DNA from 2 places in the Pseudoduganella sp. GW821-FHT12E03 genome. Region 2 is predicted to be linked to the other one. Evidence: predicted binding sites of a transcription regulator. Region 2 holds the regulator's gene; the other holds the start of a gene.

Region 1 (7,560 bases), on a different contig from region 2:
TTTTTGATTTACCCATTTTTACCTATTACCACAGCAAGGGAATCCATGAAACGCATCAGCCTGACCCAATACCTGGTCGAAGAACAACGTCTGCACAGCTCGATCCCGGCCGAACTGCGCCTGTTGATCGAAGTGGTGGCCCGCTCCTGCAAAACCATCAGCCACAGCGTCGGCAAAGGCGCCCTGGGCGACGTGCTGGGCGCGCTGGAATCGGAAAACGTGCAGGGCGAAGTGCAAAAGAAGCTGGACGTGATTTCCAACGAAATCCTGCTGGAAGCGAATGAGTGGGGCGGCCACCTGGCGGCCATGGCGTCCGAAGAAATGGAAACCATCCACCGCATTCCAAACCGCTACCCGATGGGCGAATACCTGCTGGTGTTCGATCCGCTGGACGGTTCGTCGAACATCGACGTCAACGTGTCGATCGGCACCATCTTCTCCGTGCTGAAAGCACCGGAAGGTATGAAAGATCCGTCCGAGCAGGATTTCCTGCAACCGGGCAGCAAGCAGGTCGCCGCCGGCTATGCCGTGTACGGCCCGCAAACCCAGCTGGTGCTCACCACCGGCAACGGCGTCAACTGCTTCACCCTGGACCGCGAAATGGGTTCGTGGGTGCTGACCCAGCGCGGCATGCAAATTCCTGCCGCCACCAAGGAATTCGCCATCAACATGTCGAATTCGCGCCACTGGCATGCCCCGGTCAAGCGCTACATCGACGAATTGCTGGCCGGCGACACCGGTCCGCGCGGCAAGAATTTCAACATGCGCTGGATCGCGTCGATGGTGGCCGACGTGCACCGTATCCTGAACCGCGGCGGCGTCTTCATGTACCCGGCCGACCTGCGCGATCCATCTCAGCCAGGCAAGCTGCGTCTGATGTATGAAGCGAACCCGATGGCTCTCATCGTGGAGCAGGCCGGCGGCGCCGCCACCGACGGCAAGCAGCGCATCCTGGACATCCAGCCATCCAAATTGCACCAGCGCGTCCCGGTATTCCTGGGTTCGCGCGATGAAGTGGCGGTGGTGACGGGTTACCACGGCGAGTAATTTCGCCCGTTGTTGCATAAATAAAAAATCACTCTTGCGCATTCTGAAAATTGTTTGTTAGAATGCGAGCCTCTTACGCAGCGGGCTTCAGTGATGAGCCGCAACTTGCGTAGACAGGTTTCGCCGGTGTAGCTCAGTTGGTAGAGCAGCGCATTCGTAATGCGAAGGTCGTAGGTTCGACTCCTATCTCCGGCACCACAATTCGGCAGTACACGGAAAAGGGTTACAGACTTCGGTCTGTAACCCTTTTTTTTATTTCCGTCGACAACTATCACCATGCAAGCATAGTGTCGGAAAAATTAACATTATCTCGGCGATAATAATTTTTTCACATTGTTTTCAAATACTTAAGTTTGTGGCATGGTTCGTGCTAAGGGTTAAATGGCAACATTATAATTTTTTCCACAAATCAACTAGGGACCTAGCCCATGAAACTCCATAAAGTATTGTCCGCAGCAGCATTGTTCCTGCTCGCCAACGCCGCCAGCGCCATGCCGTTCGTGAACGGCGGCTTTGAAGATGGCACCACCAATGGCTGGACCACCGGCGGCGGCTACCGCGGCGGCATTCCGAATTCGGCCATCGCGCCAAGCGACTTCCTGCCAGGTGGCAGCCTGTACGACAACGCCGCCAACCGCTCGACGATCAATACCGTTGGCACCGTGGACGGCAACCTCGGCGCCGCACTGGGCAGCACGGTTTATTCCGGTAATTACTCGTTCCGCACCGAAGACTTGTTCTTCGGCGGCTATGCTTCGGTGATCAGCCAGAAAGTGTTGAACTACACCGACGCGAACATCTTCTTTGCCTGGAAAGCCGTACTGGAAAATGGCGGCCACGCGGAAGACAATTCCGCCGAAGTGGTCGTGTCTTTGCATGACGACACCACCAATACCCAGCTGATCAGCCGTGTCTACAACGCCGGCGCCGGCGGTGGCGGTGTGGATACCCGCTTCACCGAGCTCAATGGCGTGTTCTATACCGCCGACTGGCAAATCGAACAGCTGGCCATCGACGCATTGCTGGCTGGCCACGATTTCACGCTGTCGCTGCTGGTGGCGGATTGCGATCCGACCGGCCACTTTGGCTACGCCTATATCGATGGCTTCGGTTCCCGTGTCCCACCGGTCGACGTACCTGAGCCGGCAACCGGGGCGCTGATGCTGCTGGGCTTGGGCGGCTTGGTGGCAGCGCGCCGCCGCGGCAAAAAAGCATAAGCGGTAGCCGGTTTTTTGCCGGAATAAAAAGCAGTCCTGCGGGACTGCTTTTTTATTGGGTGAGATTTACATGGAGCCAATTCATTTCCATGTAATAACCACAACGCCGTGGCGCTGATGCTGTTGGCGCTTGAGCCATATCAGTTGGTTGCGGGTTGAACATGCGGACGTCATTGCAATCGCCGTGCCACCCGCACCCGGTAGCGAAATGCCGTGATATTTCAACCACTTGGACGCCATGGCCGGCTGGCCGTGGCCGGCGGCGGTTGCCCGCTGCAGGGCAGCATTGCCCGGATCCGGGCACTTTGCTTGACGGTATCCTGCGCCACCGTCCCGGCCGCTGGATTAGACTGGCGCCATGACGCGCCGACTTGATGATTACACTGCCGAGAAAGTGGCAGTAGCTTTGCTGACCCGCGCCGCCTTTGGCGAGGGTACCGCATACACGTACGCTGAGCTGGCTGGGATTCCAGCCCGGCTGATCAATGACATCCTGGCCCGCCCGCTGGGGCGCTTGCGGGAGTATTCCACCCTGTTGCTGCCGTCGCCGGACCGGCGCAACGGCACCCGCATGTTGCTGGCGCCGTTACTGGATCAGCGGCTGGATCAATAGCTGGAAATTGGCGCCGGCGCGCCGTTCTTGAAGTTGAAGATGGTCACCAGCGATTCCTTCATGTCACCCTTGGCGTCGAACGAATAGGTGCCCATCACGCCCTTGTAGGCGCCGCCGCTGATGGACGGGCCAACCTTGGCCGGGTCGGTCGAGTTCACCTTTTGCATGGCGCTGGCGTACATCATGGTGGCGTCATAATAGGTCGCCGCGTACACATCCGGTTCCCGGTTATAGCGCTTCTTGAAGGCGGCCTTGAATTGCGGGCCGGCCGCCGCCTTGTCGAGGATCGCGCCGCCTTGCGAGCACAGCACGTTGTCGCCCACGGCGTCGCCGCCCAGCTTGCCCATTTCCGCGGTACAAATGGTGTCGCCGCCCAGCAGCTTGGCATTGATGCCCAACTGTTTCATTTGGCGCGCCATCGGCGCGGCTTGTGGCGCATAGCCGCCGAAGAAGATCGCTTCGACATTCTTGGCTTTCAGCTTGGTCAGGATGGCGGTGAAATCCACGGCCTTGTCGGTGGTGTATTCGTGACCCGCGACCGCCAGGCCGGACGCCTTGGCCTGCTTTTTGAATTCTTCCGCCAGGCCTTGGCCAAACGCGGTGCGGTCATCGATCACGGCCACGGTTTTGGCCTTCAATTCCTTGGCGGCATACAGCGCCATTTTCGAGCCCAACTGGGTATCGCTGGCGTTCACGCGGAACACGCCCTTATAGCCTTGCTGCGTGACTTTCGGGTTGGTGGCGACGGTGGCGATCAGGGTGCCGGCATCGTTGTAGGCGCGGGAAGCCGGGATGGCGACGCCGGAATTGTAAGGACCGACCACGTAACGCACGCCGCTGTCGATGAATTTTTGCGCGACTTGCACGCCGGCTTTGGGATCGCCCTGGTCATCTTCCGACAGCAGTTCGAACTTGATTTTCTTGCCGCCCACGGTGATCGGTTTGGCGTTCAATTCTTCGATCGCCAGGCGGGCGCCGTTTTCATTGTCTTTGCCGGAAAACGCCTGCGCGCCGGACAGGGGACCGGTGTGGCCAATCTTGACGGTTTCCTGGGCCGCTGCGGTGTTCATGGCGCTGATGGCGCCCAGCAGGGCGAGTGCGCCCATGGTGCGTTGGAACTTCATTGTGTCTCCTTGGTGAGGGTCGATGCGCGTGCATTATCCCCAAGGCGAAATGGCAGGGCAAGCGCAAACTGCGGCGCCGGCGCGGTATCTTGCGGGGCGGGCGGGCGCTGCTTGTACGGTTATGCGGAAATATGTAAAAACGTGCGGAAAACCGCCGGTGCGGCCAGGTTTCAGCGTTGCGCTGTGCGGCTGCGCTGGCAGGCGGGGCAAGCGCAAACCATGCGTGCGGGGGGGGGGCATGACGATGAAGTGCGCATGGGAATCCATGCGCACTTGGAGGGATATCAGGCTTGCTTGCGGCGGCGGGCAGCCGCCAGGCCTGCCAGGCCCAGGCCAAACAGCATCATGGAGGCCGGCTCGGGAACATTGCTCGATTGCGCGGTGTTCAGTTGCACGTTGTCGAGCAACATGTAGTCGTCGCCGATCACGCGAATGGCGTCGAAGTTAAAGCCGGAGAAGCCGTAGAAGTTATCGTCGCCGAGGCCAACTTCGGTCGTAAACGAGTCCAGCACGGTATTGCCCAGCAGCGCTTCAAATGTCCATACCGAAGAGTTGGACGCCATGGCAAACGCCGCCCCCGATTGCACGTTGGTGAAATTCAGCTCGAACGTGGTTGGAGACGGACCCGGCTGAAAATTGCCCAGCGTGGCGCCGGTGATGTTGGGGAAGCCTTCCTGGGGCGAATAACGCAGGAATGGCGTAAAACTCACGCCTTCCGCCGCCCATTCGGTGGTGACGCTGGCGCTGCCGCCGAGCACATGCTCGTCAAAGGTGATGGTAGACGTAGGCGACGACAGGCCGGTGGTGGAATGGCTGATCACGGCAGCCTGGGCGAATTGGGTGGCGGTCAGCAGGGCGGCGGCAAGAAGCGCTTTTTTCATGATTGTTGGCCTATAGGAAAGTTAAGTTACTTCAGTGCTACTTTTAGCAATTTGCATGCCATCAATATTACTGTCGTAAAATCAATGAGTTGCACCGTTGACATTTCTTGAGCCGACACAAGTGTAAAAAAATCCGACACTGTGATGTTGCTGATTGGTAACGATAATCCGGCCGCAGGCGGCGCCTTCGGTGGGCCGCGCCGGCCGCAAGAACATTCAGCGTTGCGCCGTGCGGCGACGCTGGCGCGCCAGCGCGGCATTGATGCGGTCGATCAGGCCGTTGTCTTGGCCATAGGCAATGGCAAAGTGTTCGCCATTGTCGGTTTGTACCGGTTGCGGCAACACCGACAGGCTGACGTCCGGCGCCAGGTTCATGTCTTTGAGATACGGGGCAATGAACGCGCGCAACTCCATCTCGATGTCTTGGGCGGATTCCCCGGCGGGCTGCACCAGCAAGACCGCGTCGACCCGTTTCAACAGCAGCCGCTGCAGACGCGCCGCGCGCGAAGCGATGTCGTCTTCCACCCGAAACAGCTTGTTGCGGCGGCGTTCGAATTCATCGCCATAGGTATAGCCGCGCACTGCGCCCACCGTCTTGCCCTGTAAATCATCGAGGGAGGTGAACGGAAAGGTGGCGTCGCTGCGCGTGACCAGCCACAGTGTATTGCTGCCCACGATATCGGAATAGTGCAGCTCGCGCAGGCGCTCGCCGGTCTTTGGTAAACCGAAGATCAGGCCCGCGCCGGTGCGGGCGTTGCGTTCGGCGCGCGGCCACGGATAACTCTTGATGTTGAAGGTGATGTTGAGCTCTTGCTCGAGGTAGTCGAACAATTTACGCCGCCAGGGCTTGAGCGGCTTTTGCCGGCCTTGCGCATCGAGCGCGTCGCCCAGCAAGAGCGTGACCGGTTGCGGCGGTGCGGCGTGGGCCAGTGCCGGGCCCAGTGCCAGCATGCCGGCAGCCAGTCCGCACGCCGTTATCAATGTGCGCTTGCGTTGGGATGCCATCAGATATCCGAATATAAAGCCGCCACTCCGGTGCTGGCGGAAGAGTGGCGGCGACGGTTAATTATTACAGAGATGGTGCATTAAGGTGCAAATAACCGCCATTGGTCATCTGTTTGATGCCAATAGATTATTTTAGCGTTGCGTCCGCGCCGTACTGTCCGGATTCACGCCGCCACCAGCCGCCTCATCGGCAGGTGGGACCGGCCGCACGGGCGGAATGGGGGCTGCGGTGGGGACTCTTGCCGCCTGGGCCGGTGGCACAGGCGGGCGTGCGCCGGCGGCGGCCATCGCGTGACCGCTGTAGGCGGCGATGGCGGCCGCCTGGGCGGGATCGGCGGCATTGGGGGGGCGTTGCGCGTTGGCGGCCTGGGCAGCCTGCCGTGCCTGCTCCGCCTGGGCCGCCGCATTGGCCAGCACGTCCGCTTGCTGTTCGGCGCGGACTTGCCGTGCCGCGGCGGCGGCTTCGGTCAGTTGGCGCTCCCGCTGCGCCTGCGCGTTGGCGCGGCCCCGGGCGGCTTGCTGTTCCAGTGCCAGGCGCTGCTCCGCCGTGCGCTGCGCCGCCGCCATGGCGGCGGCGCCCTGGGCTTCCGGCCGTGCGCCTTGGAGCTCGGCGGCCTGTTGTTCGGCCACCCGTTGTTCGGCTGCGCGGGTGGCCGCGGTGCGTTCGGTGGCTTGCCGCTCCTGCCGTGCCGCTGCGGTTTGCGTGGCGGCGCCGGTGTTGGTCTGCTGTGCGGCTTCCGCCTGGCTGGCTTGGTCCGCCTGGGCTTGCGCAAGCGCCGCCAGGGTGCGGCGCTCGGCGCCGGTGCGCTGGACGGTGCGTTCGCTTTCCACGGCGGCGTTTTGGCGTGCCTGCTGTTGCACGGCTTGCTGGCGGGCCGTTTCGCGCTGTTCGTCCATCTGTTCCGCCAGCGCGCTGGTTTGTGCACGCAAATTGGCCTGGCCCGCAGTGGTGAGGCGGACATTGTCGGCGCGGTCGGCGATGGCGCGGTCTTGCTGTGCTTCCGTGGCGGTGCGGGCGGCCTGTTGCGCTGCCTGCTCGCGGCGCTGGGCCTGGAGGCGATTGTCCCCGGTGAGCTGTGCGTCGGCCTCGGCGTCGCGTTCGGCTTGCGCGCCGCTGCTTGCCGCAGGCTGCGCCGTGGCGTTTTGCGCAGCCTGCGTTTGCCGGGATTGCGCCCGTGCCGCCTGCTCCTGCTGCGCGGTCAGGCGTGCCTGTTGCGCCAGGCGTTGCCGGGCTTGCGCTGTCTGCTGTTCCGCCTGCACCTGATCCGGCTGTACCTGATCCGGCTGCAACGGCGGGTTGGCCTGCCGCGTCTGCTGGGCAGCTTGCGCCGAAGTTTGCCGCTGTGCGGCCATGCGCGCGGCCAAGGTGGCTTCATCGCGCGCTTCCGCAATGGCGGCGGTATTGCGCCGCGCGGTGGCGCGATCGGTTTCACTGCGGGCGGCGTCATTGCGGACGACGCTTTGCTGCTGGGCATCCTGCTGCGCCCGTTGTTGCGCTTGCTGCGCCTGTTGTGCCTGTTGCGCGGATAAACGCTGCTGCGCTTCCTGCTGTCCGCTTTGCTGCGCGGCGCGTGTAGTGGCTTCTTGCTGGACACGCAAGCGCGCATCGCTGCCGGTCGCCAGGTCCAGGTTGGCTTGCAACTGTTGTTGCGCCTGTAATTCCAGGGCCGATT
Region 2 (7,560 bases):
CCGGCCGCGCAGGTGATCGACTTCCTGCGGGTCTACCTGTCGAAAAAACTGGCGCAACGCATCATCATGCATGGCGTGTTCATGGATGTGCTGGGGGTGGGCGTGCTGATCACGGGCGATTCCGGATTGGGCAAGTCCGAACTGGGCCTGGAGCTGATTTCCCGCAGCCACGGCTTGGTGGCGGACGATGCGGTGGAATTTGCCCGCATCGCGCCCAACATGATCGAGGGCCGCTGTCCCGCCCTGCTGCAAAACTTGCTGGAAGTCCGTGGGCTGGGCTTGCTGGACATTAAAGCCATCTTTGGTGAAACCGCCGTGCGCCGCAAGATGCGCCTGAAACTCATCGTGCACCTGGTGCGCCGTTCCGCGCTGGAAGAAGAAGTCGAGCGCCTGCCGTTCCAGTTCCCGACCGAAGATGTGCTGGGCCTGCCGATCCGCAAAGTCGTGATCCCGGTGGCGGCCGGCCGCAACATCGCGGTGCTGCTGGAAGCCGCGGTGCGCAATACCATTCTGCAACTGCGGGGCATCGACACCTTACAGGAATTCATGGAGCGCCAGCGCCAGGCGATGTCCGGCGATTAAACACGGCGGACTGCCCCGCATCGGTGATGCACTATCAGCAAGCATTGAGGTATTATCAATACCTATGCGAATCGTGCTTATTACCGGTATATCCGGCTCCGGAAAATCCGTCGCCCTGAACGTCCTCGAAGACACGGGCTACTACTGCGTCGATAACCTGCCGCCCGCCTTGCTGGCCCAACTGGTCACCCAGTTGACCGATGAAGGCGCCCAGGCGCTGGCGGTGGCGGTCGATGCACGCAGCTCCCAGTCGCTGGCCAGCCTGCCCGGCGTCGTCAGCGACCTGCGCGTACAGGGCCATGACGTGAAAATCATGTTCCTAACGGCGAATACCCACTCCCTGGTGGCCCGCTTCTCGGAAACGCGCCGCAGCCACCCGCTGTCGCATGAATTAAAGCCGGGCCACAACCCGGCCGCGCGCCGCACCCTGATCGAATGCATCCTGGAAGAACGGGAACGGCTGTCGGCCATCGAGCAGCTCGGACATGTGATTGATACGTCGGAATTGAGCGCCAATAAACTGCGCGCTTGGGTCAAAGACCTGGTGCAAAGCGAAAATGCGCCATTGACGGTGTTCTTTGAATCGTTCGCGTTCAAGCTGGGCGTGCCGCTCGACGCCGATTTTGTGTTTGACGTGCGCGCGATCCCGAATCCGTATTACGACCTCGCGCTGCGCCCCATGACGGGCCGCGATGCGCCCGTGATTGCGTTCCTCGATGCGCAGCCCAGCGCCGAGGAAATGTTCAAGGATATCCGCGACTTCATTACCAAGTGGCTGCCCTCATTCAAGGGCGACAACCGCAGCTACCTGACGGTGGCGATCGGCTGCACCGGCGGCCAGCACCGTTCCGTCTACATGGCGGAACGGCTGGCGCGCCACTTCCATCACAGCGAGCGCGTGGTGCTGCGCCACCGCGAACAATCCTGACCGCGCCTGCCTTGACTTAACGGCTCCAGTGCACCACCTCGATGCTGTGCGCATCGAGGTCCTGGATCATCATCCCGTAATACGCGTCGTTGATATCGGGCCGCAAGCCCGGCTCGCGCAGTTTGGTGGCGCCGCGCGCCAGCGCCGTGTCATAAAAGGCGCGCGCCGCCGCCTGCGAAGGCGCTGTAAATGCGATGTGGGTGCGGCTGCCCACCAGCGGCGCATCCGGCGCGGCAGGGTACAAGGCAAAGCTCCATTTGCCGTCTTCGCCATAAATGGCTTGTCCCGCATCACGGTGCTGCAAGGTATAACCCAAGGTCTCCAGGCAAGCGGTATAAAAATCGATGGAGCGGGCCAGGTCGCTGGCGCCGATGGATGCATGGTCAATCATGATGGTGTCCTCGTGGTGGTGGATGCGAGGCCTCATGATACGGATGCGCGGTGAGACATTTTTTCCAAATGCGGTGGCGCGGCGGGAAATTATTCCAAAGGCACCCTGGTCTCGAACTTCGCGCAATTCATCGCGAACAGGCTTTTATAGTTGCGGATATTGTTAGTTGACGTAAACAGCCGGCGCGTCAGTTCGTGATACGACTCCATCGAAGCGGCCGTCATCACCAGCATGAAGTCGAACTCGCCGGCCACTTCATAGCACGCCATCACGTCCGGCTCGCCCCGCATCAGCGCTTCAAACTGCTTCAACAGCGCCGTATTTTGCTGGTCCAGTTCGACCTGCACGAAAATCGTCAACGGCCGCCCGACCCGCACCCGGTCCACCAGCGCGACGTCCTTGAGCAGGATGCCGCTGGCGCGCAATTGCGCGATGCGGCGCTGGCAGGTGGCAACGGAGGCGTGCACTTGCTGCGCCAGTGTCCGCAACGGGACACTGGCGTCGTCCTGCAGGATGTTCAGGATCTGCGTATCGAGCCGGTCGAGCGTCATGCGCCTGCCATCATGCCAGGTGGCGCAGCGGATGCGCCCAGACAGGCCACGCCGGTTCAAAGAAGCGCTCCACCATGGCCGGCGTCACGTCGTCGAGCGAGGCGGGTGACCACTTCGGCGCGTTGTCCTTGTCGATCACCAGCGCGCGCACGCCTTCCAGTACTTCGCCGTGTTCGAAATTGCGGCGCACCACATTGCGCTCCATGCGCAGGCAATCGGCCACGCTCATTGATTCGCCGCGGTCCAGCAGCGCCAGGGTCACGCACATCATCAGGGGCGAGCGGCCCTGCATGAGCTTCAGGGTTTTCTGCGCAAATTCATCGCTGTCGCCGGCCAGGGAAGCCATCATCTCGGCCACGGTTTCCGGCGCAAAATGGCGTTCAATCGCATCGAACTGGGTTTCCATCACGGCCACGCCGGCCTGCGCGCGGAACGGCGCGGCAAAATCGGCAATCGCCTGCACCAGTTGCGCGCCCGGCGTCGCTGCCAGCAACGCCGCCAGCGCCGGCAATTGCGCCACTGGCACGAAGTGGTCGGCCAGGTCCGCGTACAGCGCGTCGGCCGCGCCCACCGTCACGCCCGTGACGCCGAGATAGCGTCCCAGCTGGCCCGGTGCATGCGACAGGAAATGACTGCCGCCGACATCCGGGAACAAGCCGATATTCACTTCCGGCATCGCCATTTTCGTGCGCTCCGTGACGATGCGCACGCCGCAGCCGGGTCCGCCCTGCGCAATGCCCATGCCGCCGCCCATCACCACGCCATCCATGATGGCGATATACGGTTTCGGGTAGTAATGGATCAGGTGGTTCAGCGCATATTCTTCCGTGAAAAAATCTTCCAGCAGCGCGCTGCCGCCCTGCGGTGTGGCTTTGCCGGCGTCATGGAAAAAGCGGATATCGCCGCCGGCGCACAGCGCTTTTTCACTGCTGCTGCGGATCACCACTGCCGCCACTTGCGGATCATCGCGCCAGGCCAGCAAGATGCCGGTCATGGCGCGCACCATGTCGAGCGACAGGGAATTCAATGCCTTCGGCCGGTCCAACGTGATAAACCCGGTTCCGTTGCTGATGTGGGTGAGGACATGTGTCACGACTGGTTCGCTCATGGCAGGCATCGCTGAATTGAAAGAAAGCTATTGTAGCGTCGCCATGGGAATAGTACAGGCGCAAAAAAGGGCGCCAACTGCGCCCTTTTCGTCCGAGTATCGGGGACCGCTTATGCGGTGGCGGCCGACTCGTCGTAATTATCCGGAAGGTGTTTGATCGCGGTGTGGTTATGCTCTTGTATCTTGCCTTTGTATTTCATAACCTGGCGATCCAGTTTATCGACCAGCGTATCGATGGCAGCGTACAAGTCTTGCGACAGGCTTTCCACGTACACGGTCTTGCCGGACATTCGCAGATTGATCTCGGCTTTTTGCCTTTTCTCTTTCTCGGTGAGGTTATCTACAGTCAGGATGACAGCAATATCAATTACTTGATCGAAATGACGTTTTACGCGTTCCAGTTTGTTCTGCACGTATTCGCGAATCGCGGGGGTCACTTCGAGATGATGTCCACTGATGGTGAGATTCATACACACTCCTAAAGATGAAGGTTCGTACGTATCACAGTTATGCTGTGGCGCGCAGGGGAACCCAGTAACACTACAGAGCTTTGCGCAGACTAACGGGCGGGATTTTCAATGCTTCGCGATATTTGGCAACAGTCCGTCGCGCAATTACCATGCCTTGTTCCCCCAGCATGTCCGCAATCTTACTGTCGGATAATGGATTTTTAGGGTCTTCTGCTCCTGTCAATTGCACGATCAGCGCCCGTATCGCCGTGGAGGACGCCTCTCCTCCTGCTTCTGTTGCGACGTGGCTGCCAAAGAAGTATTTCAACTCAAACATGCCATGGGGCGTGAGCATATATTTTTGAGTTGTTACACGAGAAATAGTGCTCTCGTGTAGACCCAGTGTATCAGCAATTTCACGCAACACAAGGGGCCGCATCGCTACCGCGCCGTGCGAGAAGAAATTCTTTTGCCGCTCAACGATGGCCTGGGCCACGCGCAAGATCGTGTCGAAGCGCTGGCGCATGTTTTTAATCAGCCACTTGGCTTCCTGCAACTGTGCGCCCATCGCGGATTCGCTCTTGCCCTGCTTCAACAAGTTCGCATACATCGCATTGACGCGCAGGCGCGGCATGACGTCGTTGTTCAGGGTCACTTGCCAGCCGTTGCGGGCTTTTTTCACAATCACGTCCGGCACCACGTAATCGGACACGTCCGATGCGAATTCCGCGCCCGGATGGGGATTGCACAGGCGAATCACCGCTTGCGCCTCGCGCAAGTCTTCATCGTCGCAATCGAGGGCTTTTTTCAGCTTGTTGAATTCGCGCTGGGCAAACCAGGTCAGGTGCTTGTCGACGATGACCAGCGCCATGCGGCGCGTCACCAGCGGCACATTCGGCATTTGCCTGATTTGCAATGCCAGGCATTCGGACGCGCTGCGCGCGCCCACGCCGGCCGGATCAAAACTTTGCAGCAAGGTCAGCGACGTGCGCAGCTCATCGAAGTCCACTTCCGCTTCTTCCGGCAGGCGGGCATGGATTTCTTCCAGCGACTCTTCGAGGTAACCGTTGTCGTCGAGCGCATCGATGATCAGTTCCATCAGGATGCGGTCGCGCTCTTCCGTCACCGTTACGCGCATTTGCTCCAGCAAATGTTCGCGCAGGGTGCAGTGGCTGGCTTCGATTTGCGGGCGGGAATCGTCGTCATCCGGACTCTTGGCCCGGCCGACATCGCTCCAGTCGCTGTCGCCGTCGGCCGCGCCGGCGTTGTCGCCCTCGCCGCCCTCGGCCCCGCCTTCATGCGGGGCGTCGCCATCGGCCGGCGCGGCGCCATCCGATGGCGGCTGCAAGGTGTCCGGCGTGGCTTCCGCGCCGTTTTGCACCGGCGCGCTGATGGCGCCATCGGCCAGCAGGCGCACCGAATGGTCGAGCGGATCGTCCAGGCGTTCCAGCAACGGGTTTTCGCCGAGGATTTGTTCCAGTTCCTGATGCAGCTCCAGGGTGGACAATTGCAGCAGGCGGATCGACTGCTGCAGCTGAGGAGTCAGCGCAAGGTGCTGCGAAGTGCGAAGTTGCAGTGACTGTTTCATGGTTCCTACATACGGAAATGTTCACCCAGGTAGACGCGGCGCACGGATTCGTCGGCGATGATGTCGTCCGGACGGCCCGAGGCTAGCACGGCGCCCTGGTTGATGATGTACGCGCGGTCGCAGATACCCAGCGTCTCGCGCACATTGTGGTCAGTGATCAGCACACCGATACCGCGCTCCTTGAGGAAACGGACAATGCGCTGGATCTCGATGACGGCAATCGGGTCGACGCCGGCAAAAGGTTCATCGAGCAGCACGAAGCGCGGATTGGTGGCCAGGGCGCGTGCGATTTCCACGCGGCGGCGCTCGCCGCCAGACAGGGACAGCGCCGCGTTTTCACGCAATTTCTCGATTTGCAGGTCCGCCAGCAGCCGGTTCAGCCGCTCGTCGATGTCTGCCTTCGCCAGCGGTTTGCCGTTGACCTTTTGGATCTCCAGCACCGCGCGGATATTTTCTTCCACCGTCAGCTTGCGGAATACCGACGCTTCCTGCGGCAGGTAGGACAGGCCCAGCGCCGCCCGCTGGTGGATCGGCATCGACGACACATCCCTGCCGGCAATCTCGATACTGCCCGCATCGGACGGCACCAGGCCCACGATCATGTAAAACGAGGTGGTCTTGCCCGCGCCGTTCGGCCCCAGCAAGCCCACCACTTCGCCGCATTCGACTTGCAGCGACACGTCATGCACCACCTGGCGCTTGCCATACGATTTTTGCAGGCCGCGCACCAGCAGGGTACTGCCGCAATTGGCCATGGGCGCCGCAACTGGCGCCGCAGCTTGAACTTCCGCCTGCGCCATCTTATTTCCCCGCCTCAGGCTGGGTTGCGCCGTCCGGCGGCGGACGCTTGGCTGACGGCTGAATCACCATCGTGCCGCGGCCCGCGCCCGGCTTGCTGTCGCCGGTCACGGTATTGCGCACGCTGAAGTATTCCTTGCGGCTGTCATAGGAAATGAATTCCCCCGCCACTTCATCGCTCGGACGGCTGCCTTCCAGGCGCTTGATGCGGGCTTTTGAAAACAGTTTGACCAGTTCAATGCGGCCATCGTAATCAATACGTTCGGCTTCGCCTTCAACCCATTGCTCGCCGTCGCCGTCGCGCTTCTGGCGGAACGTGGCCGGCTTGCCCGGCACGCCCGTCAACGTCACGTGCTGGTAGCCTTCCGGGTCTTGCGTCACGACCGCCTTGTCGGACTTCATGCGCAGGGTGCCGCGCGTGAGCACGACGTTGCCGCGCAAGGTGCGGATCTGCTTGACGTCGTCGAGGTCAGCCGTGTCGTACTGGATTTCCGTCGGCTTGTACGAGTCCGCCTTTTCCGCGTGGCTGGCGCCGATCGCCAGCAGCAGCGCGGCTGCCGCCGCAATATATTTAATCGCCATATATCACATTTCCGATATGTGGATGCCCGGCCTGAAGGCCCTGCACCCATGTATTAATATGTGGATGCCCGGCCTGAAGGCCCTGCACCCATGTGTTGCTATGGTTGCGCCTTGGGTGGCAACACGATGGAACCACGGCCTTGCAAGTGCACTTCGCGCGTCGCGTTATTGGCGCGCATGCCTTGCGCCGTCATGCTGGCGCCGCCCTGCACCACTTGCACCGGCTGGTCCGTTTCCATCCGGTCTTCGTCCGGATACACCGTCATCGCCTGCGTGGTCATCACCATCGCGGCCGACTTGCCGCTGGCGGCGCGGTCCACGCGCACATTGTCTTTCAGGGTCACGCGCGTATTGTTTTCATCCACGCGCGCGCGCGCCGCATGAATATCCATCGGTGGGTGGCCTTCCCCCATGCTGCGCACCACCGGCTGCTCGATGTCGGAGATATCGCCGACCGGGCGGTGCACCAGCTTGTCGCCGGAGACGATGTAACTGGGCTTGCCATCCTTGCCCATGCGGACGGCGGAAAAGCGTTCAATGATGTAATCGGGCTCATTGGCGCGCAAATCCGCCTGCAAGTCAT

Evidence for each region. Region 2 encodes sigma-54, which starts transcription at its own class of promoters, with help from an activator protein. Its sites were predicted from a motif close to TGGCANGNAANCTGCTTT; they were not measured.
Region 1: the regulator sigma-54 is predicted to act here: its motif matches at 1,404-1,421, upstream of AC1RRC_RS18930 (PEP-CTERM sorting domain-containing protein).

The regions. Positions count from the first base shown of each region.
Region 1 covers NZ_JBXAQJ010000007.1:180,128-187,687, forward strand. The annotation lists gene AC1RRC_RS18920 (class 1 fructose-bisphosphatase) at 46-1,047, shown strand; tRNA gene AC1RRC_RS18925 (tRNA-Thr) at 1,170-1,245, shown strand; gene AC1RRC_RS18930 (PEP-CTERM sorting domain-containing protein) at 1,476-2,264, shown strand; gene AC1RRC_RS18935 (hypothetical protein) at 2,623-2,877, shown strand; gene AC1RRC_RS18940 (branched-chain amino acid ABC transporter substrate-binding protein) at 2,871-4,001, opposite strand; gene AC1RRC_RS18945 (PEP-CTERM sorting domain-containing protein) at 4,286-4,882, opposite strand; gene AC1RRC_RS18950 (substrate-binding periplasmic protein) at 5,099-5,887, opposite strand; gene AC1RRC_RS18955 (coiled-coil domain-containing protein) at 6,020-7,560, opposite strand, start outside.
Region 2 covers NZ_JBXAQJ010000010.1:6,068-13,627, reverse strand. The annotation lists gene hprK (HPr(Ser) kinase/phosphatase) at 1-582, shown strand, start outside; gene rapZ (RNase adapter RapZ) at 647-1,510, shown strand; gene AC1RRC_RS23855 (VOC family protein) at 1,527-1,901, opposite strand; gene AC1RRC_RS23850 (Lrp/AsnC family transcriptional regulator) at 1,991-2,452, opposite strand; gene AC1RRC_RS23845 (enoyl-CoA hydratase/isomerase family protein) at 2,463-3,560, opposite strand; gene hpf (ribosome hibernation-promoting factor, HPF/YfiA family) at 3,671-4,030, opposite strand; gene AC1RRC_RS23835 (RNA polymerase factor sigma-54) at 4,101-5,597, opposite strand; gene lptB (LPS export ABC transporter ATP-binding protein) at 5,603-6,397, opposite strand; gene lptA (lipopolysaccharide transport periplasmic protein LptA) at 6,399-6,977, opposite strand; gene lptC (LPS export ABC transporter periplasmic protein LptC) at 7,076-7,560, opposite strand, start outside.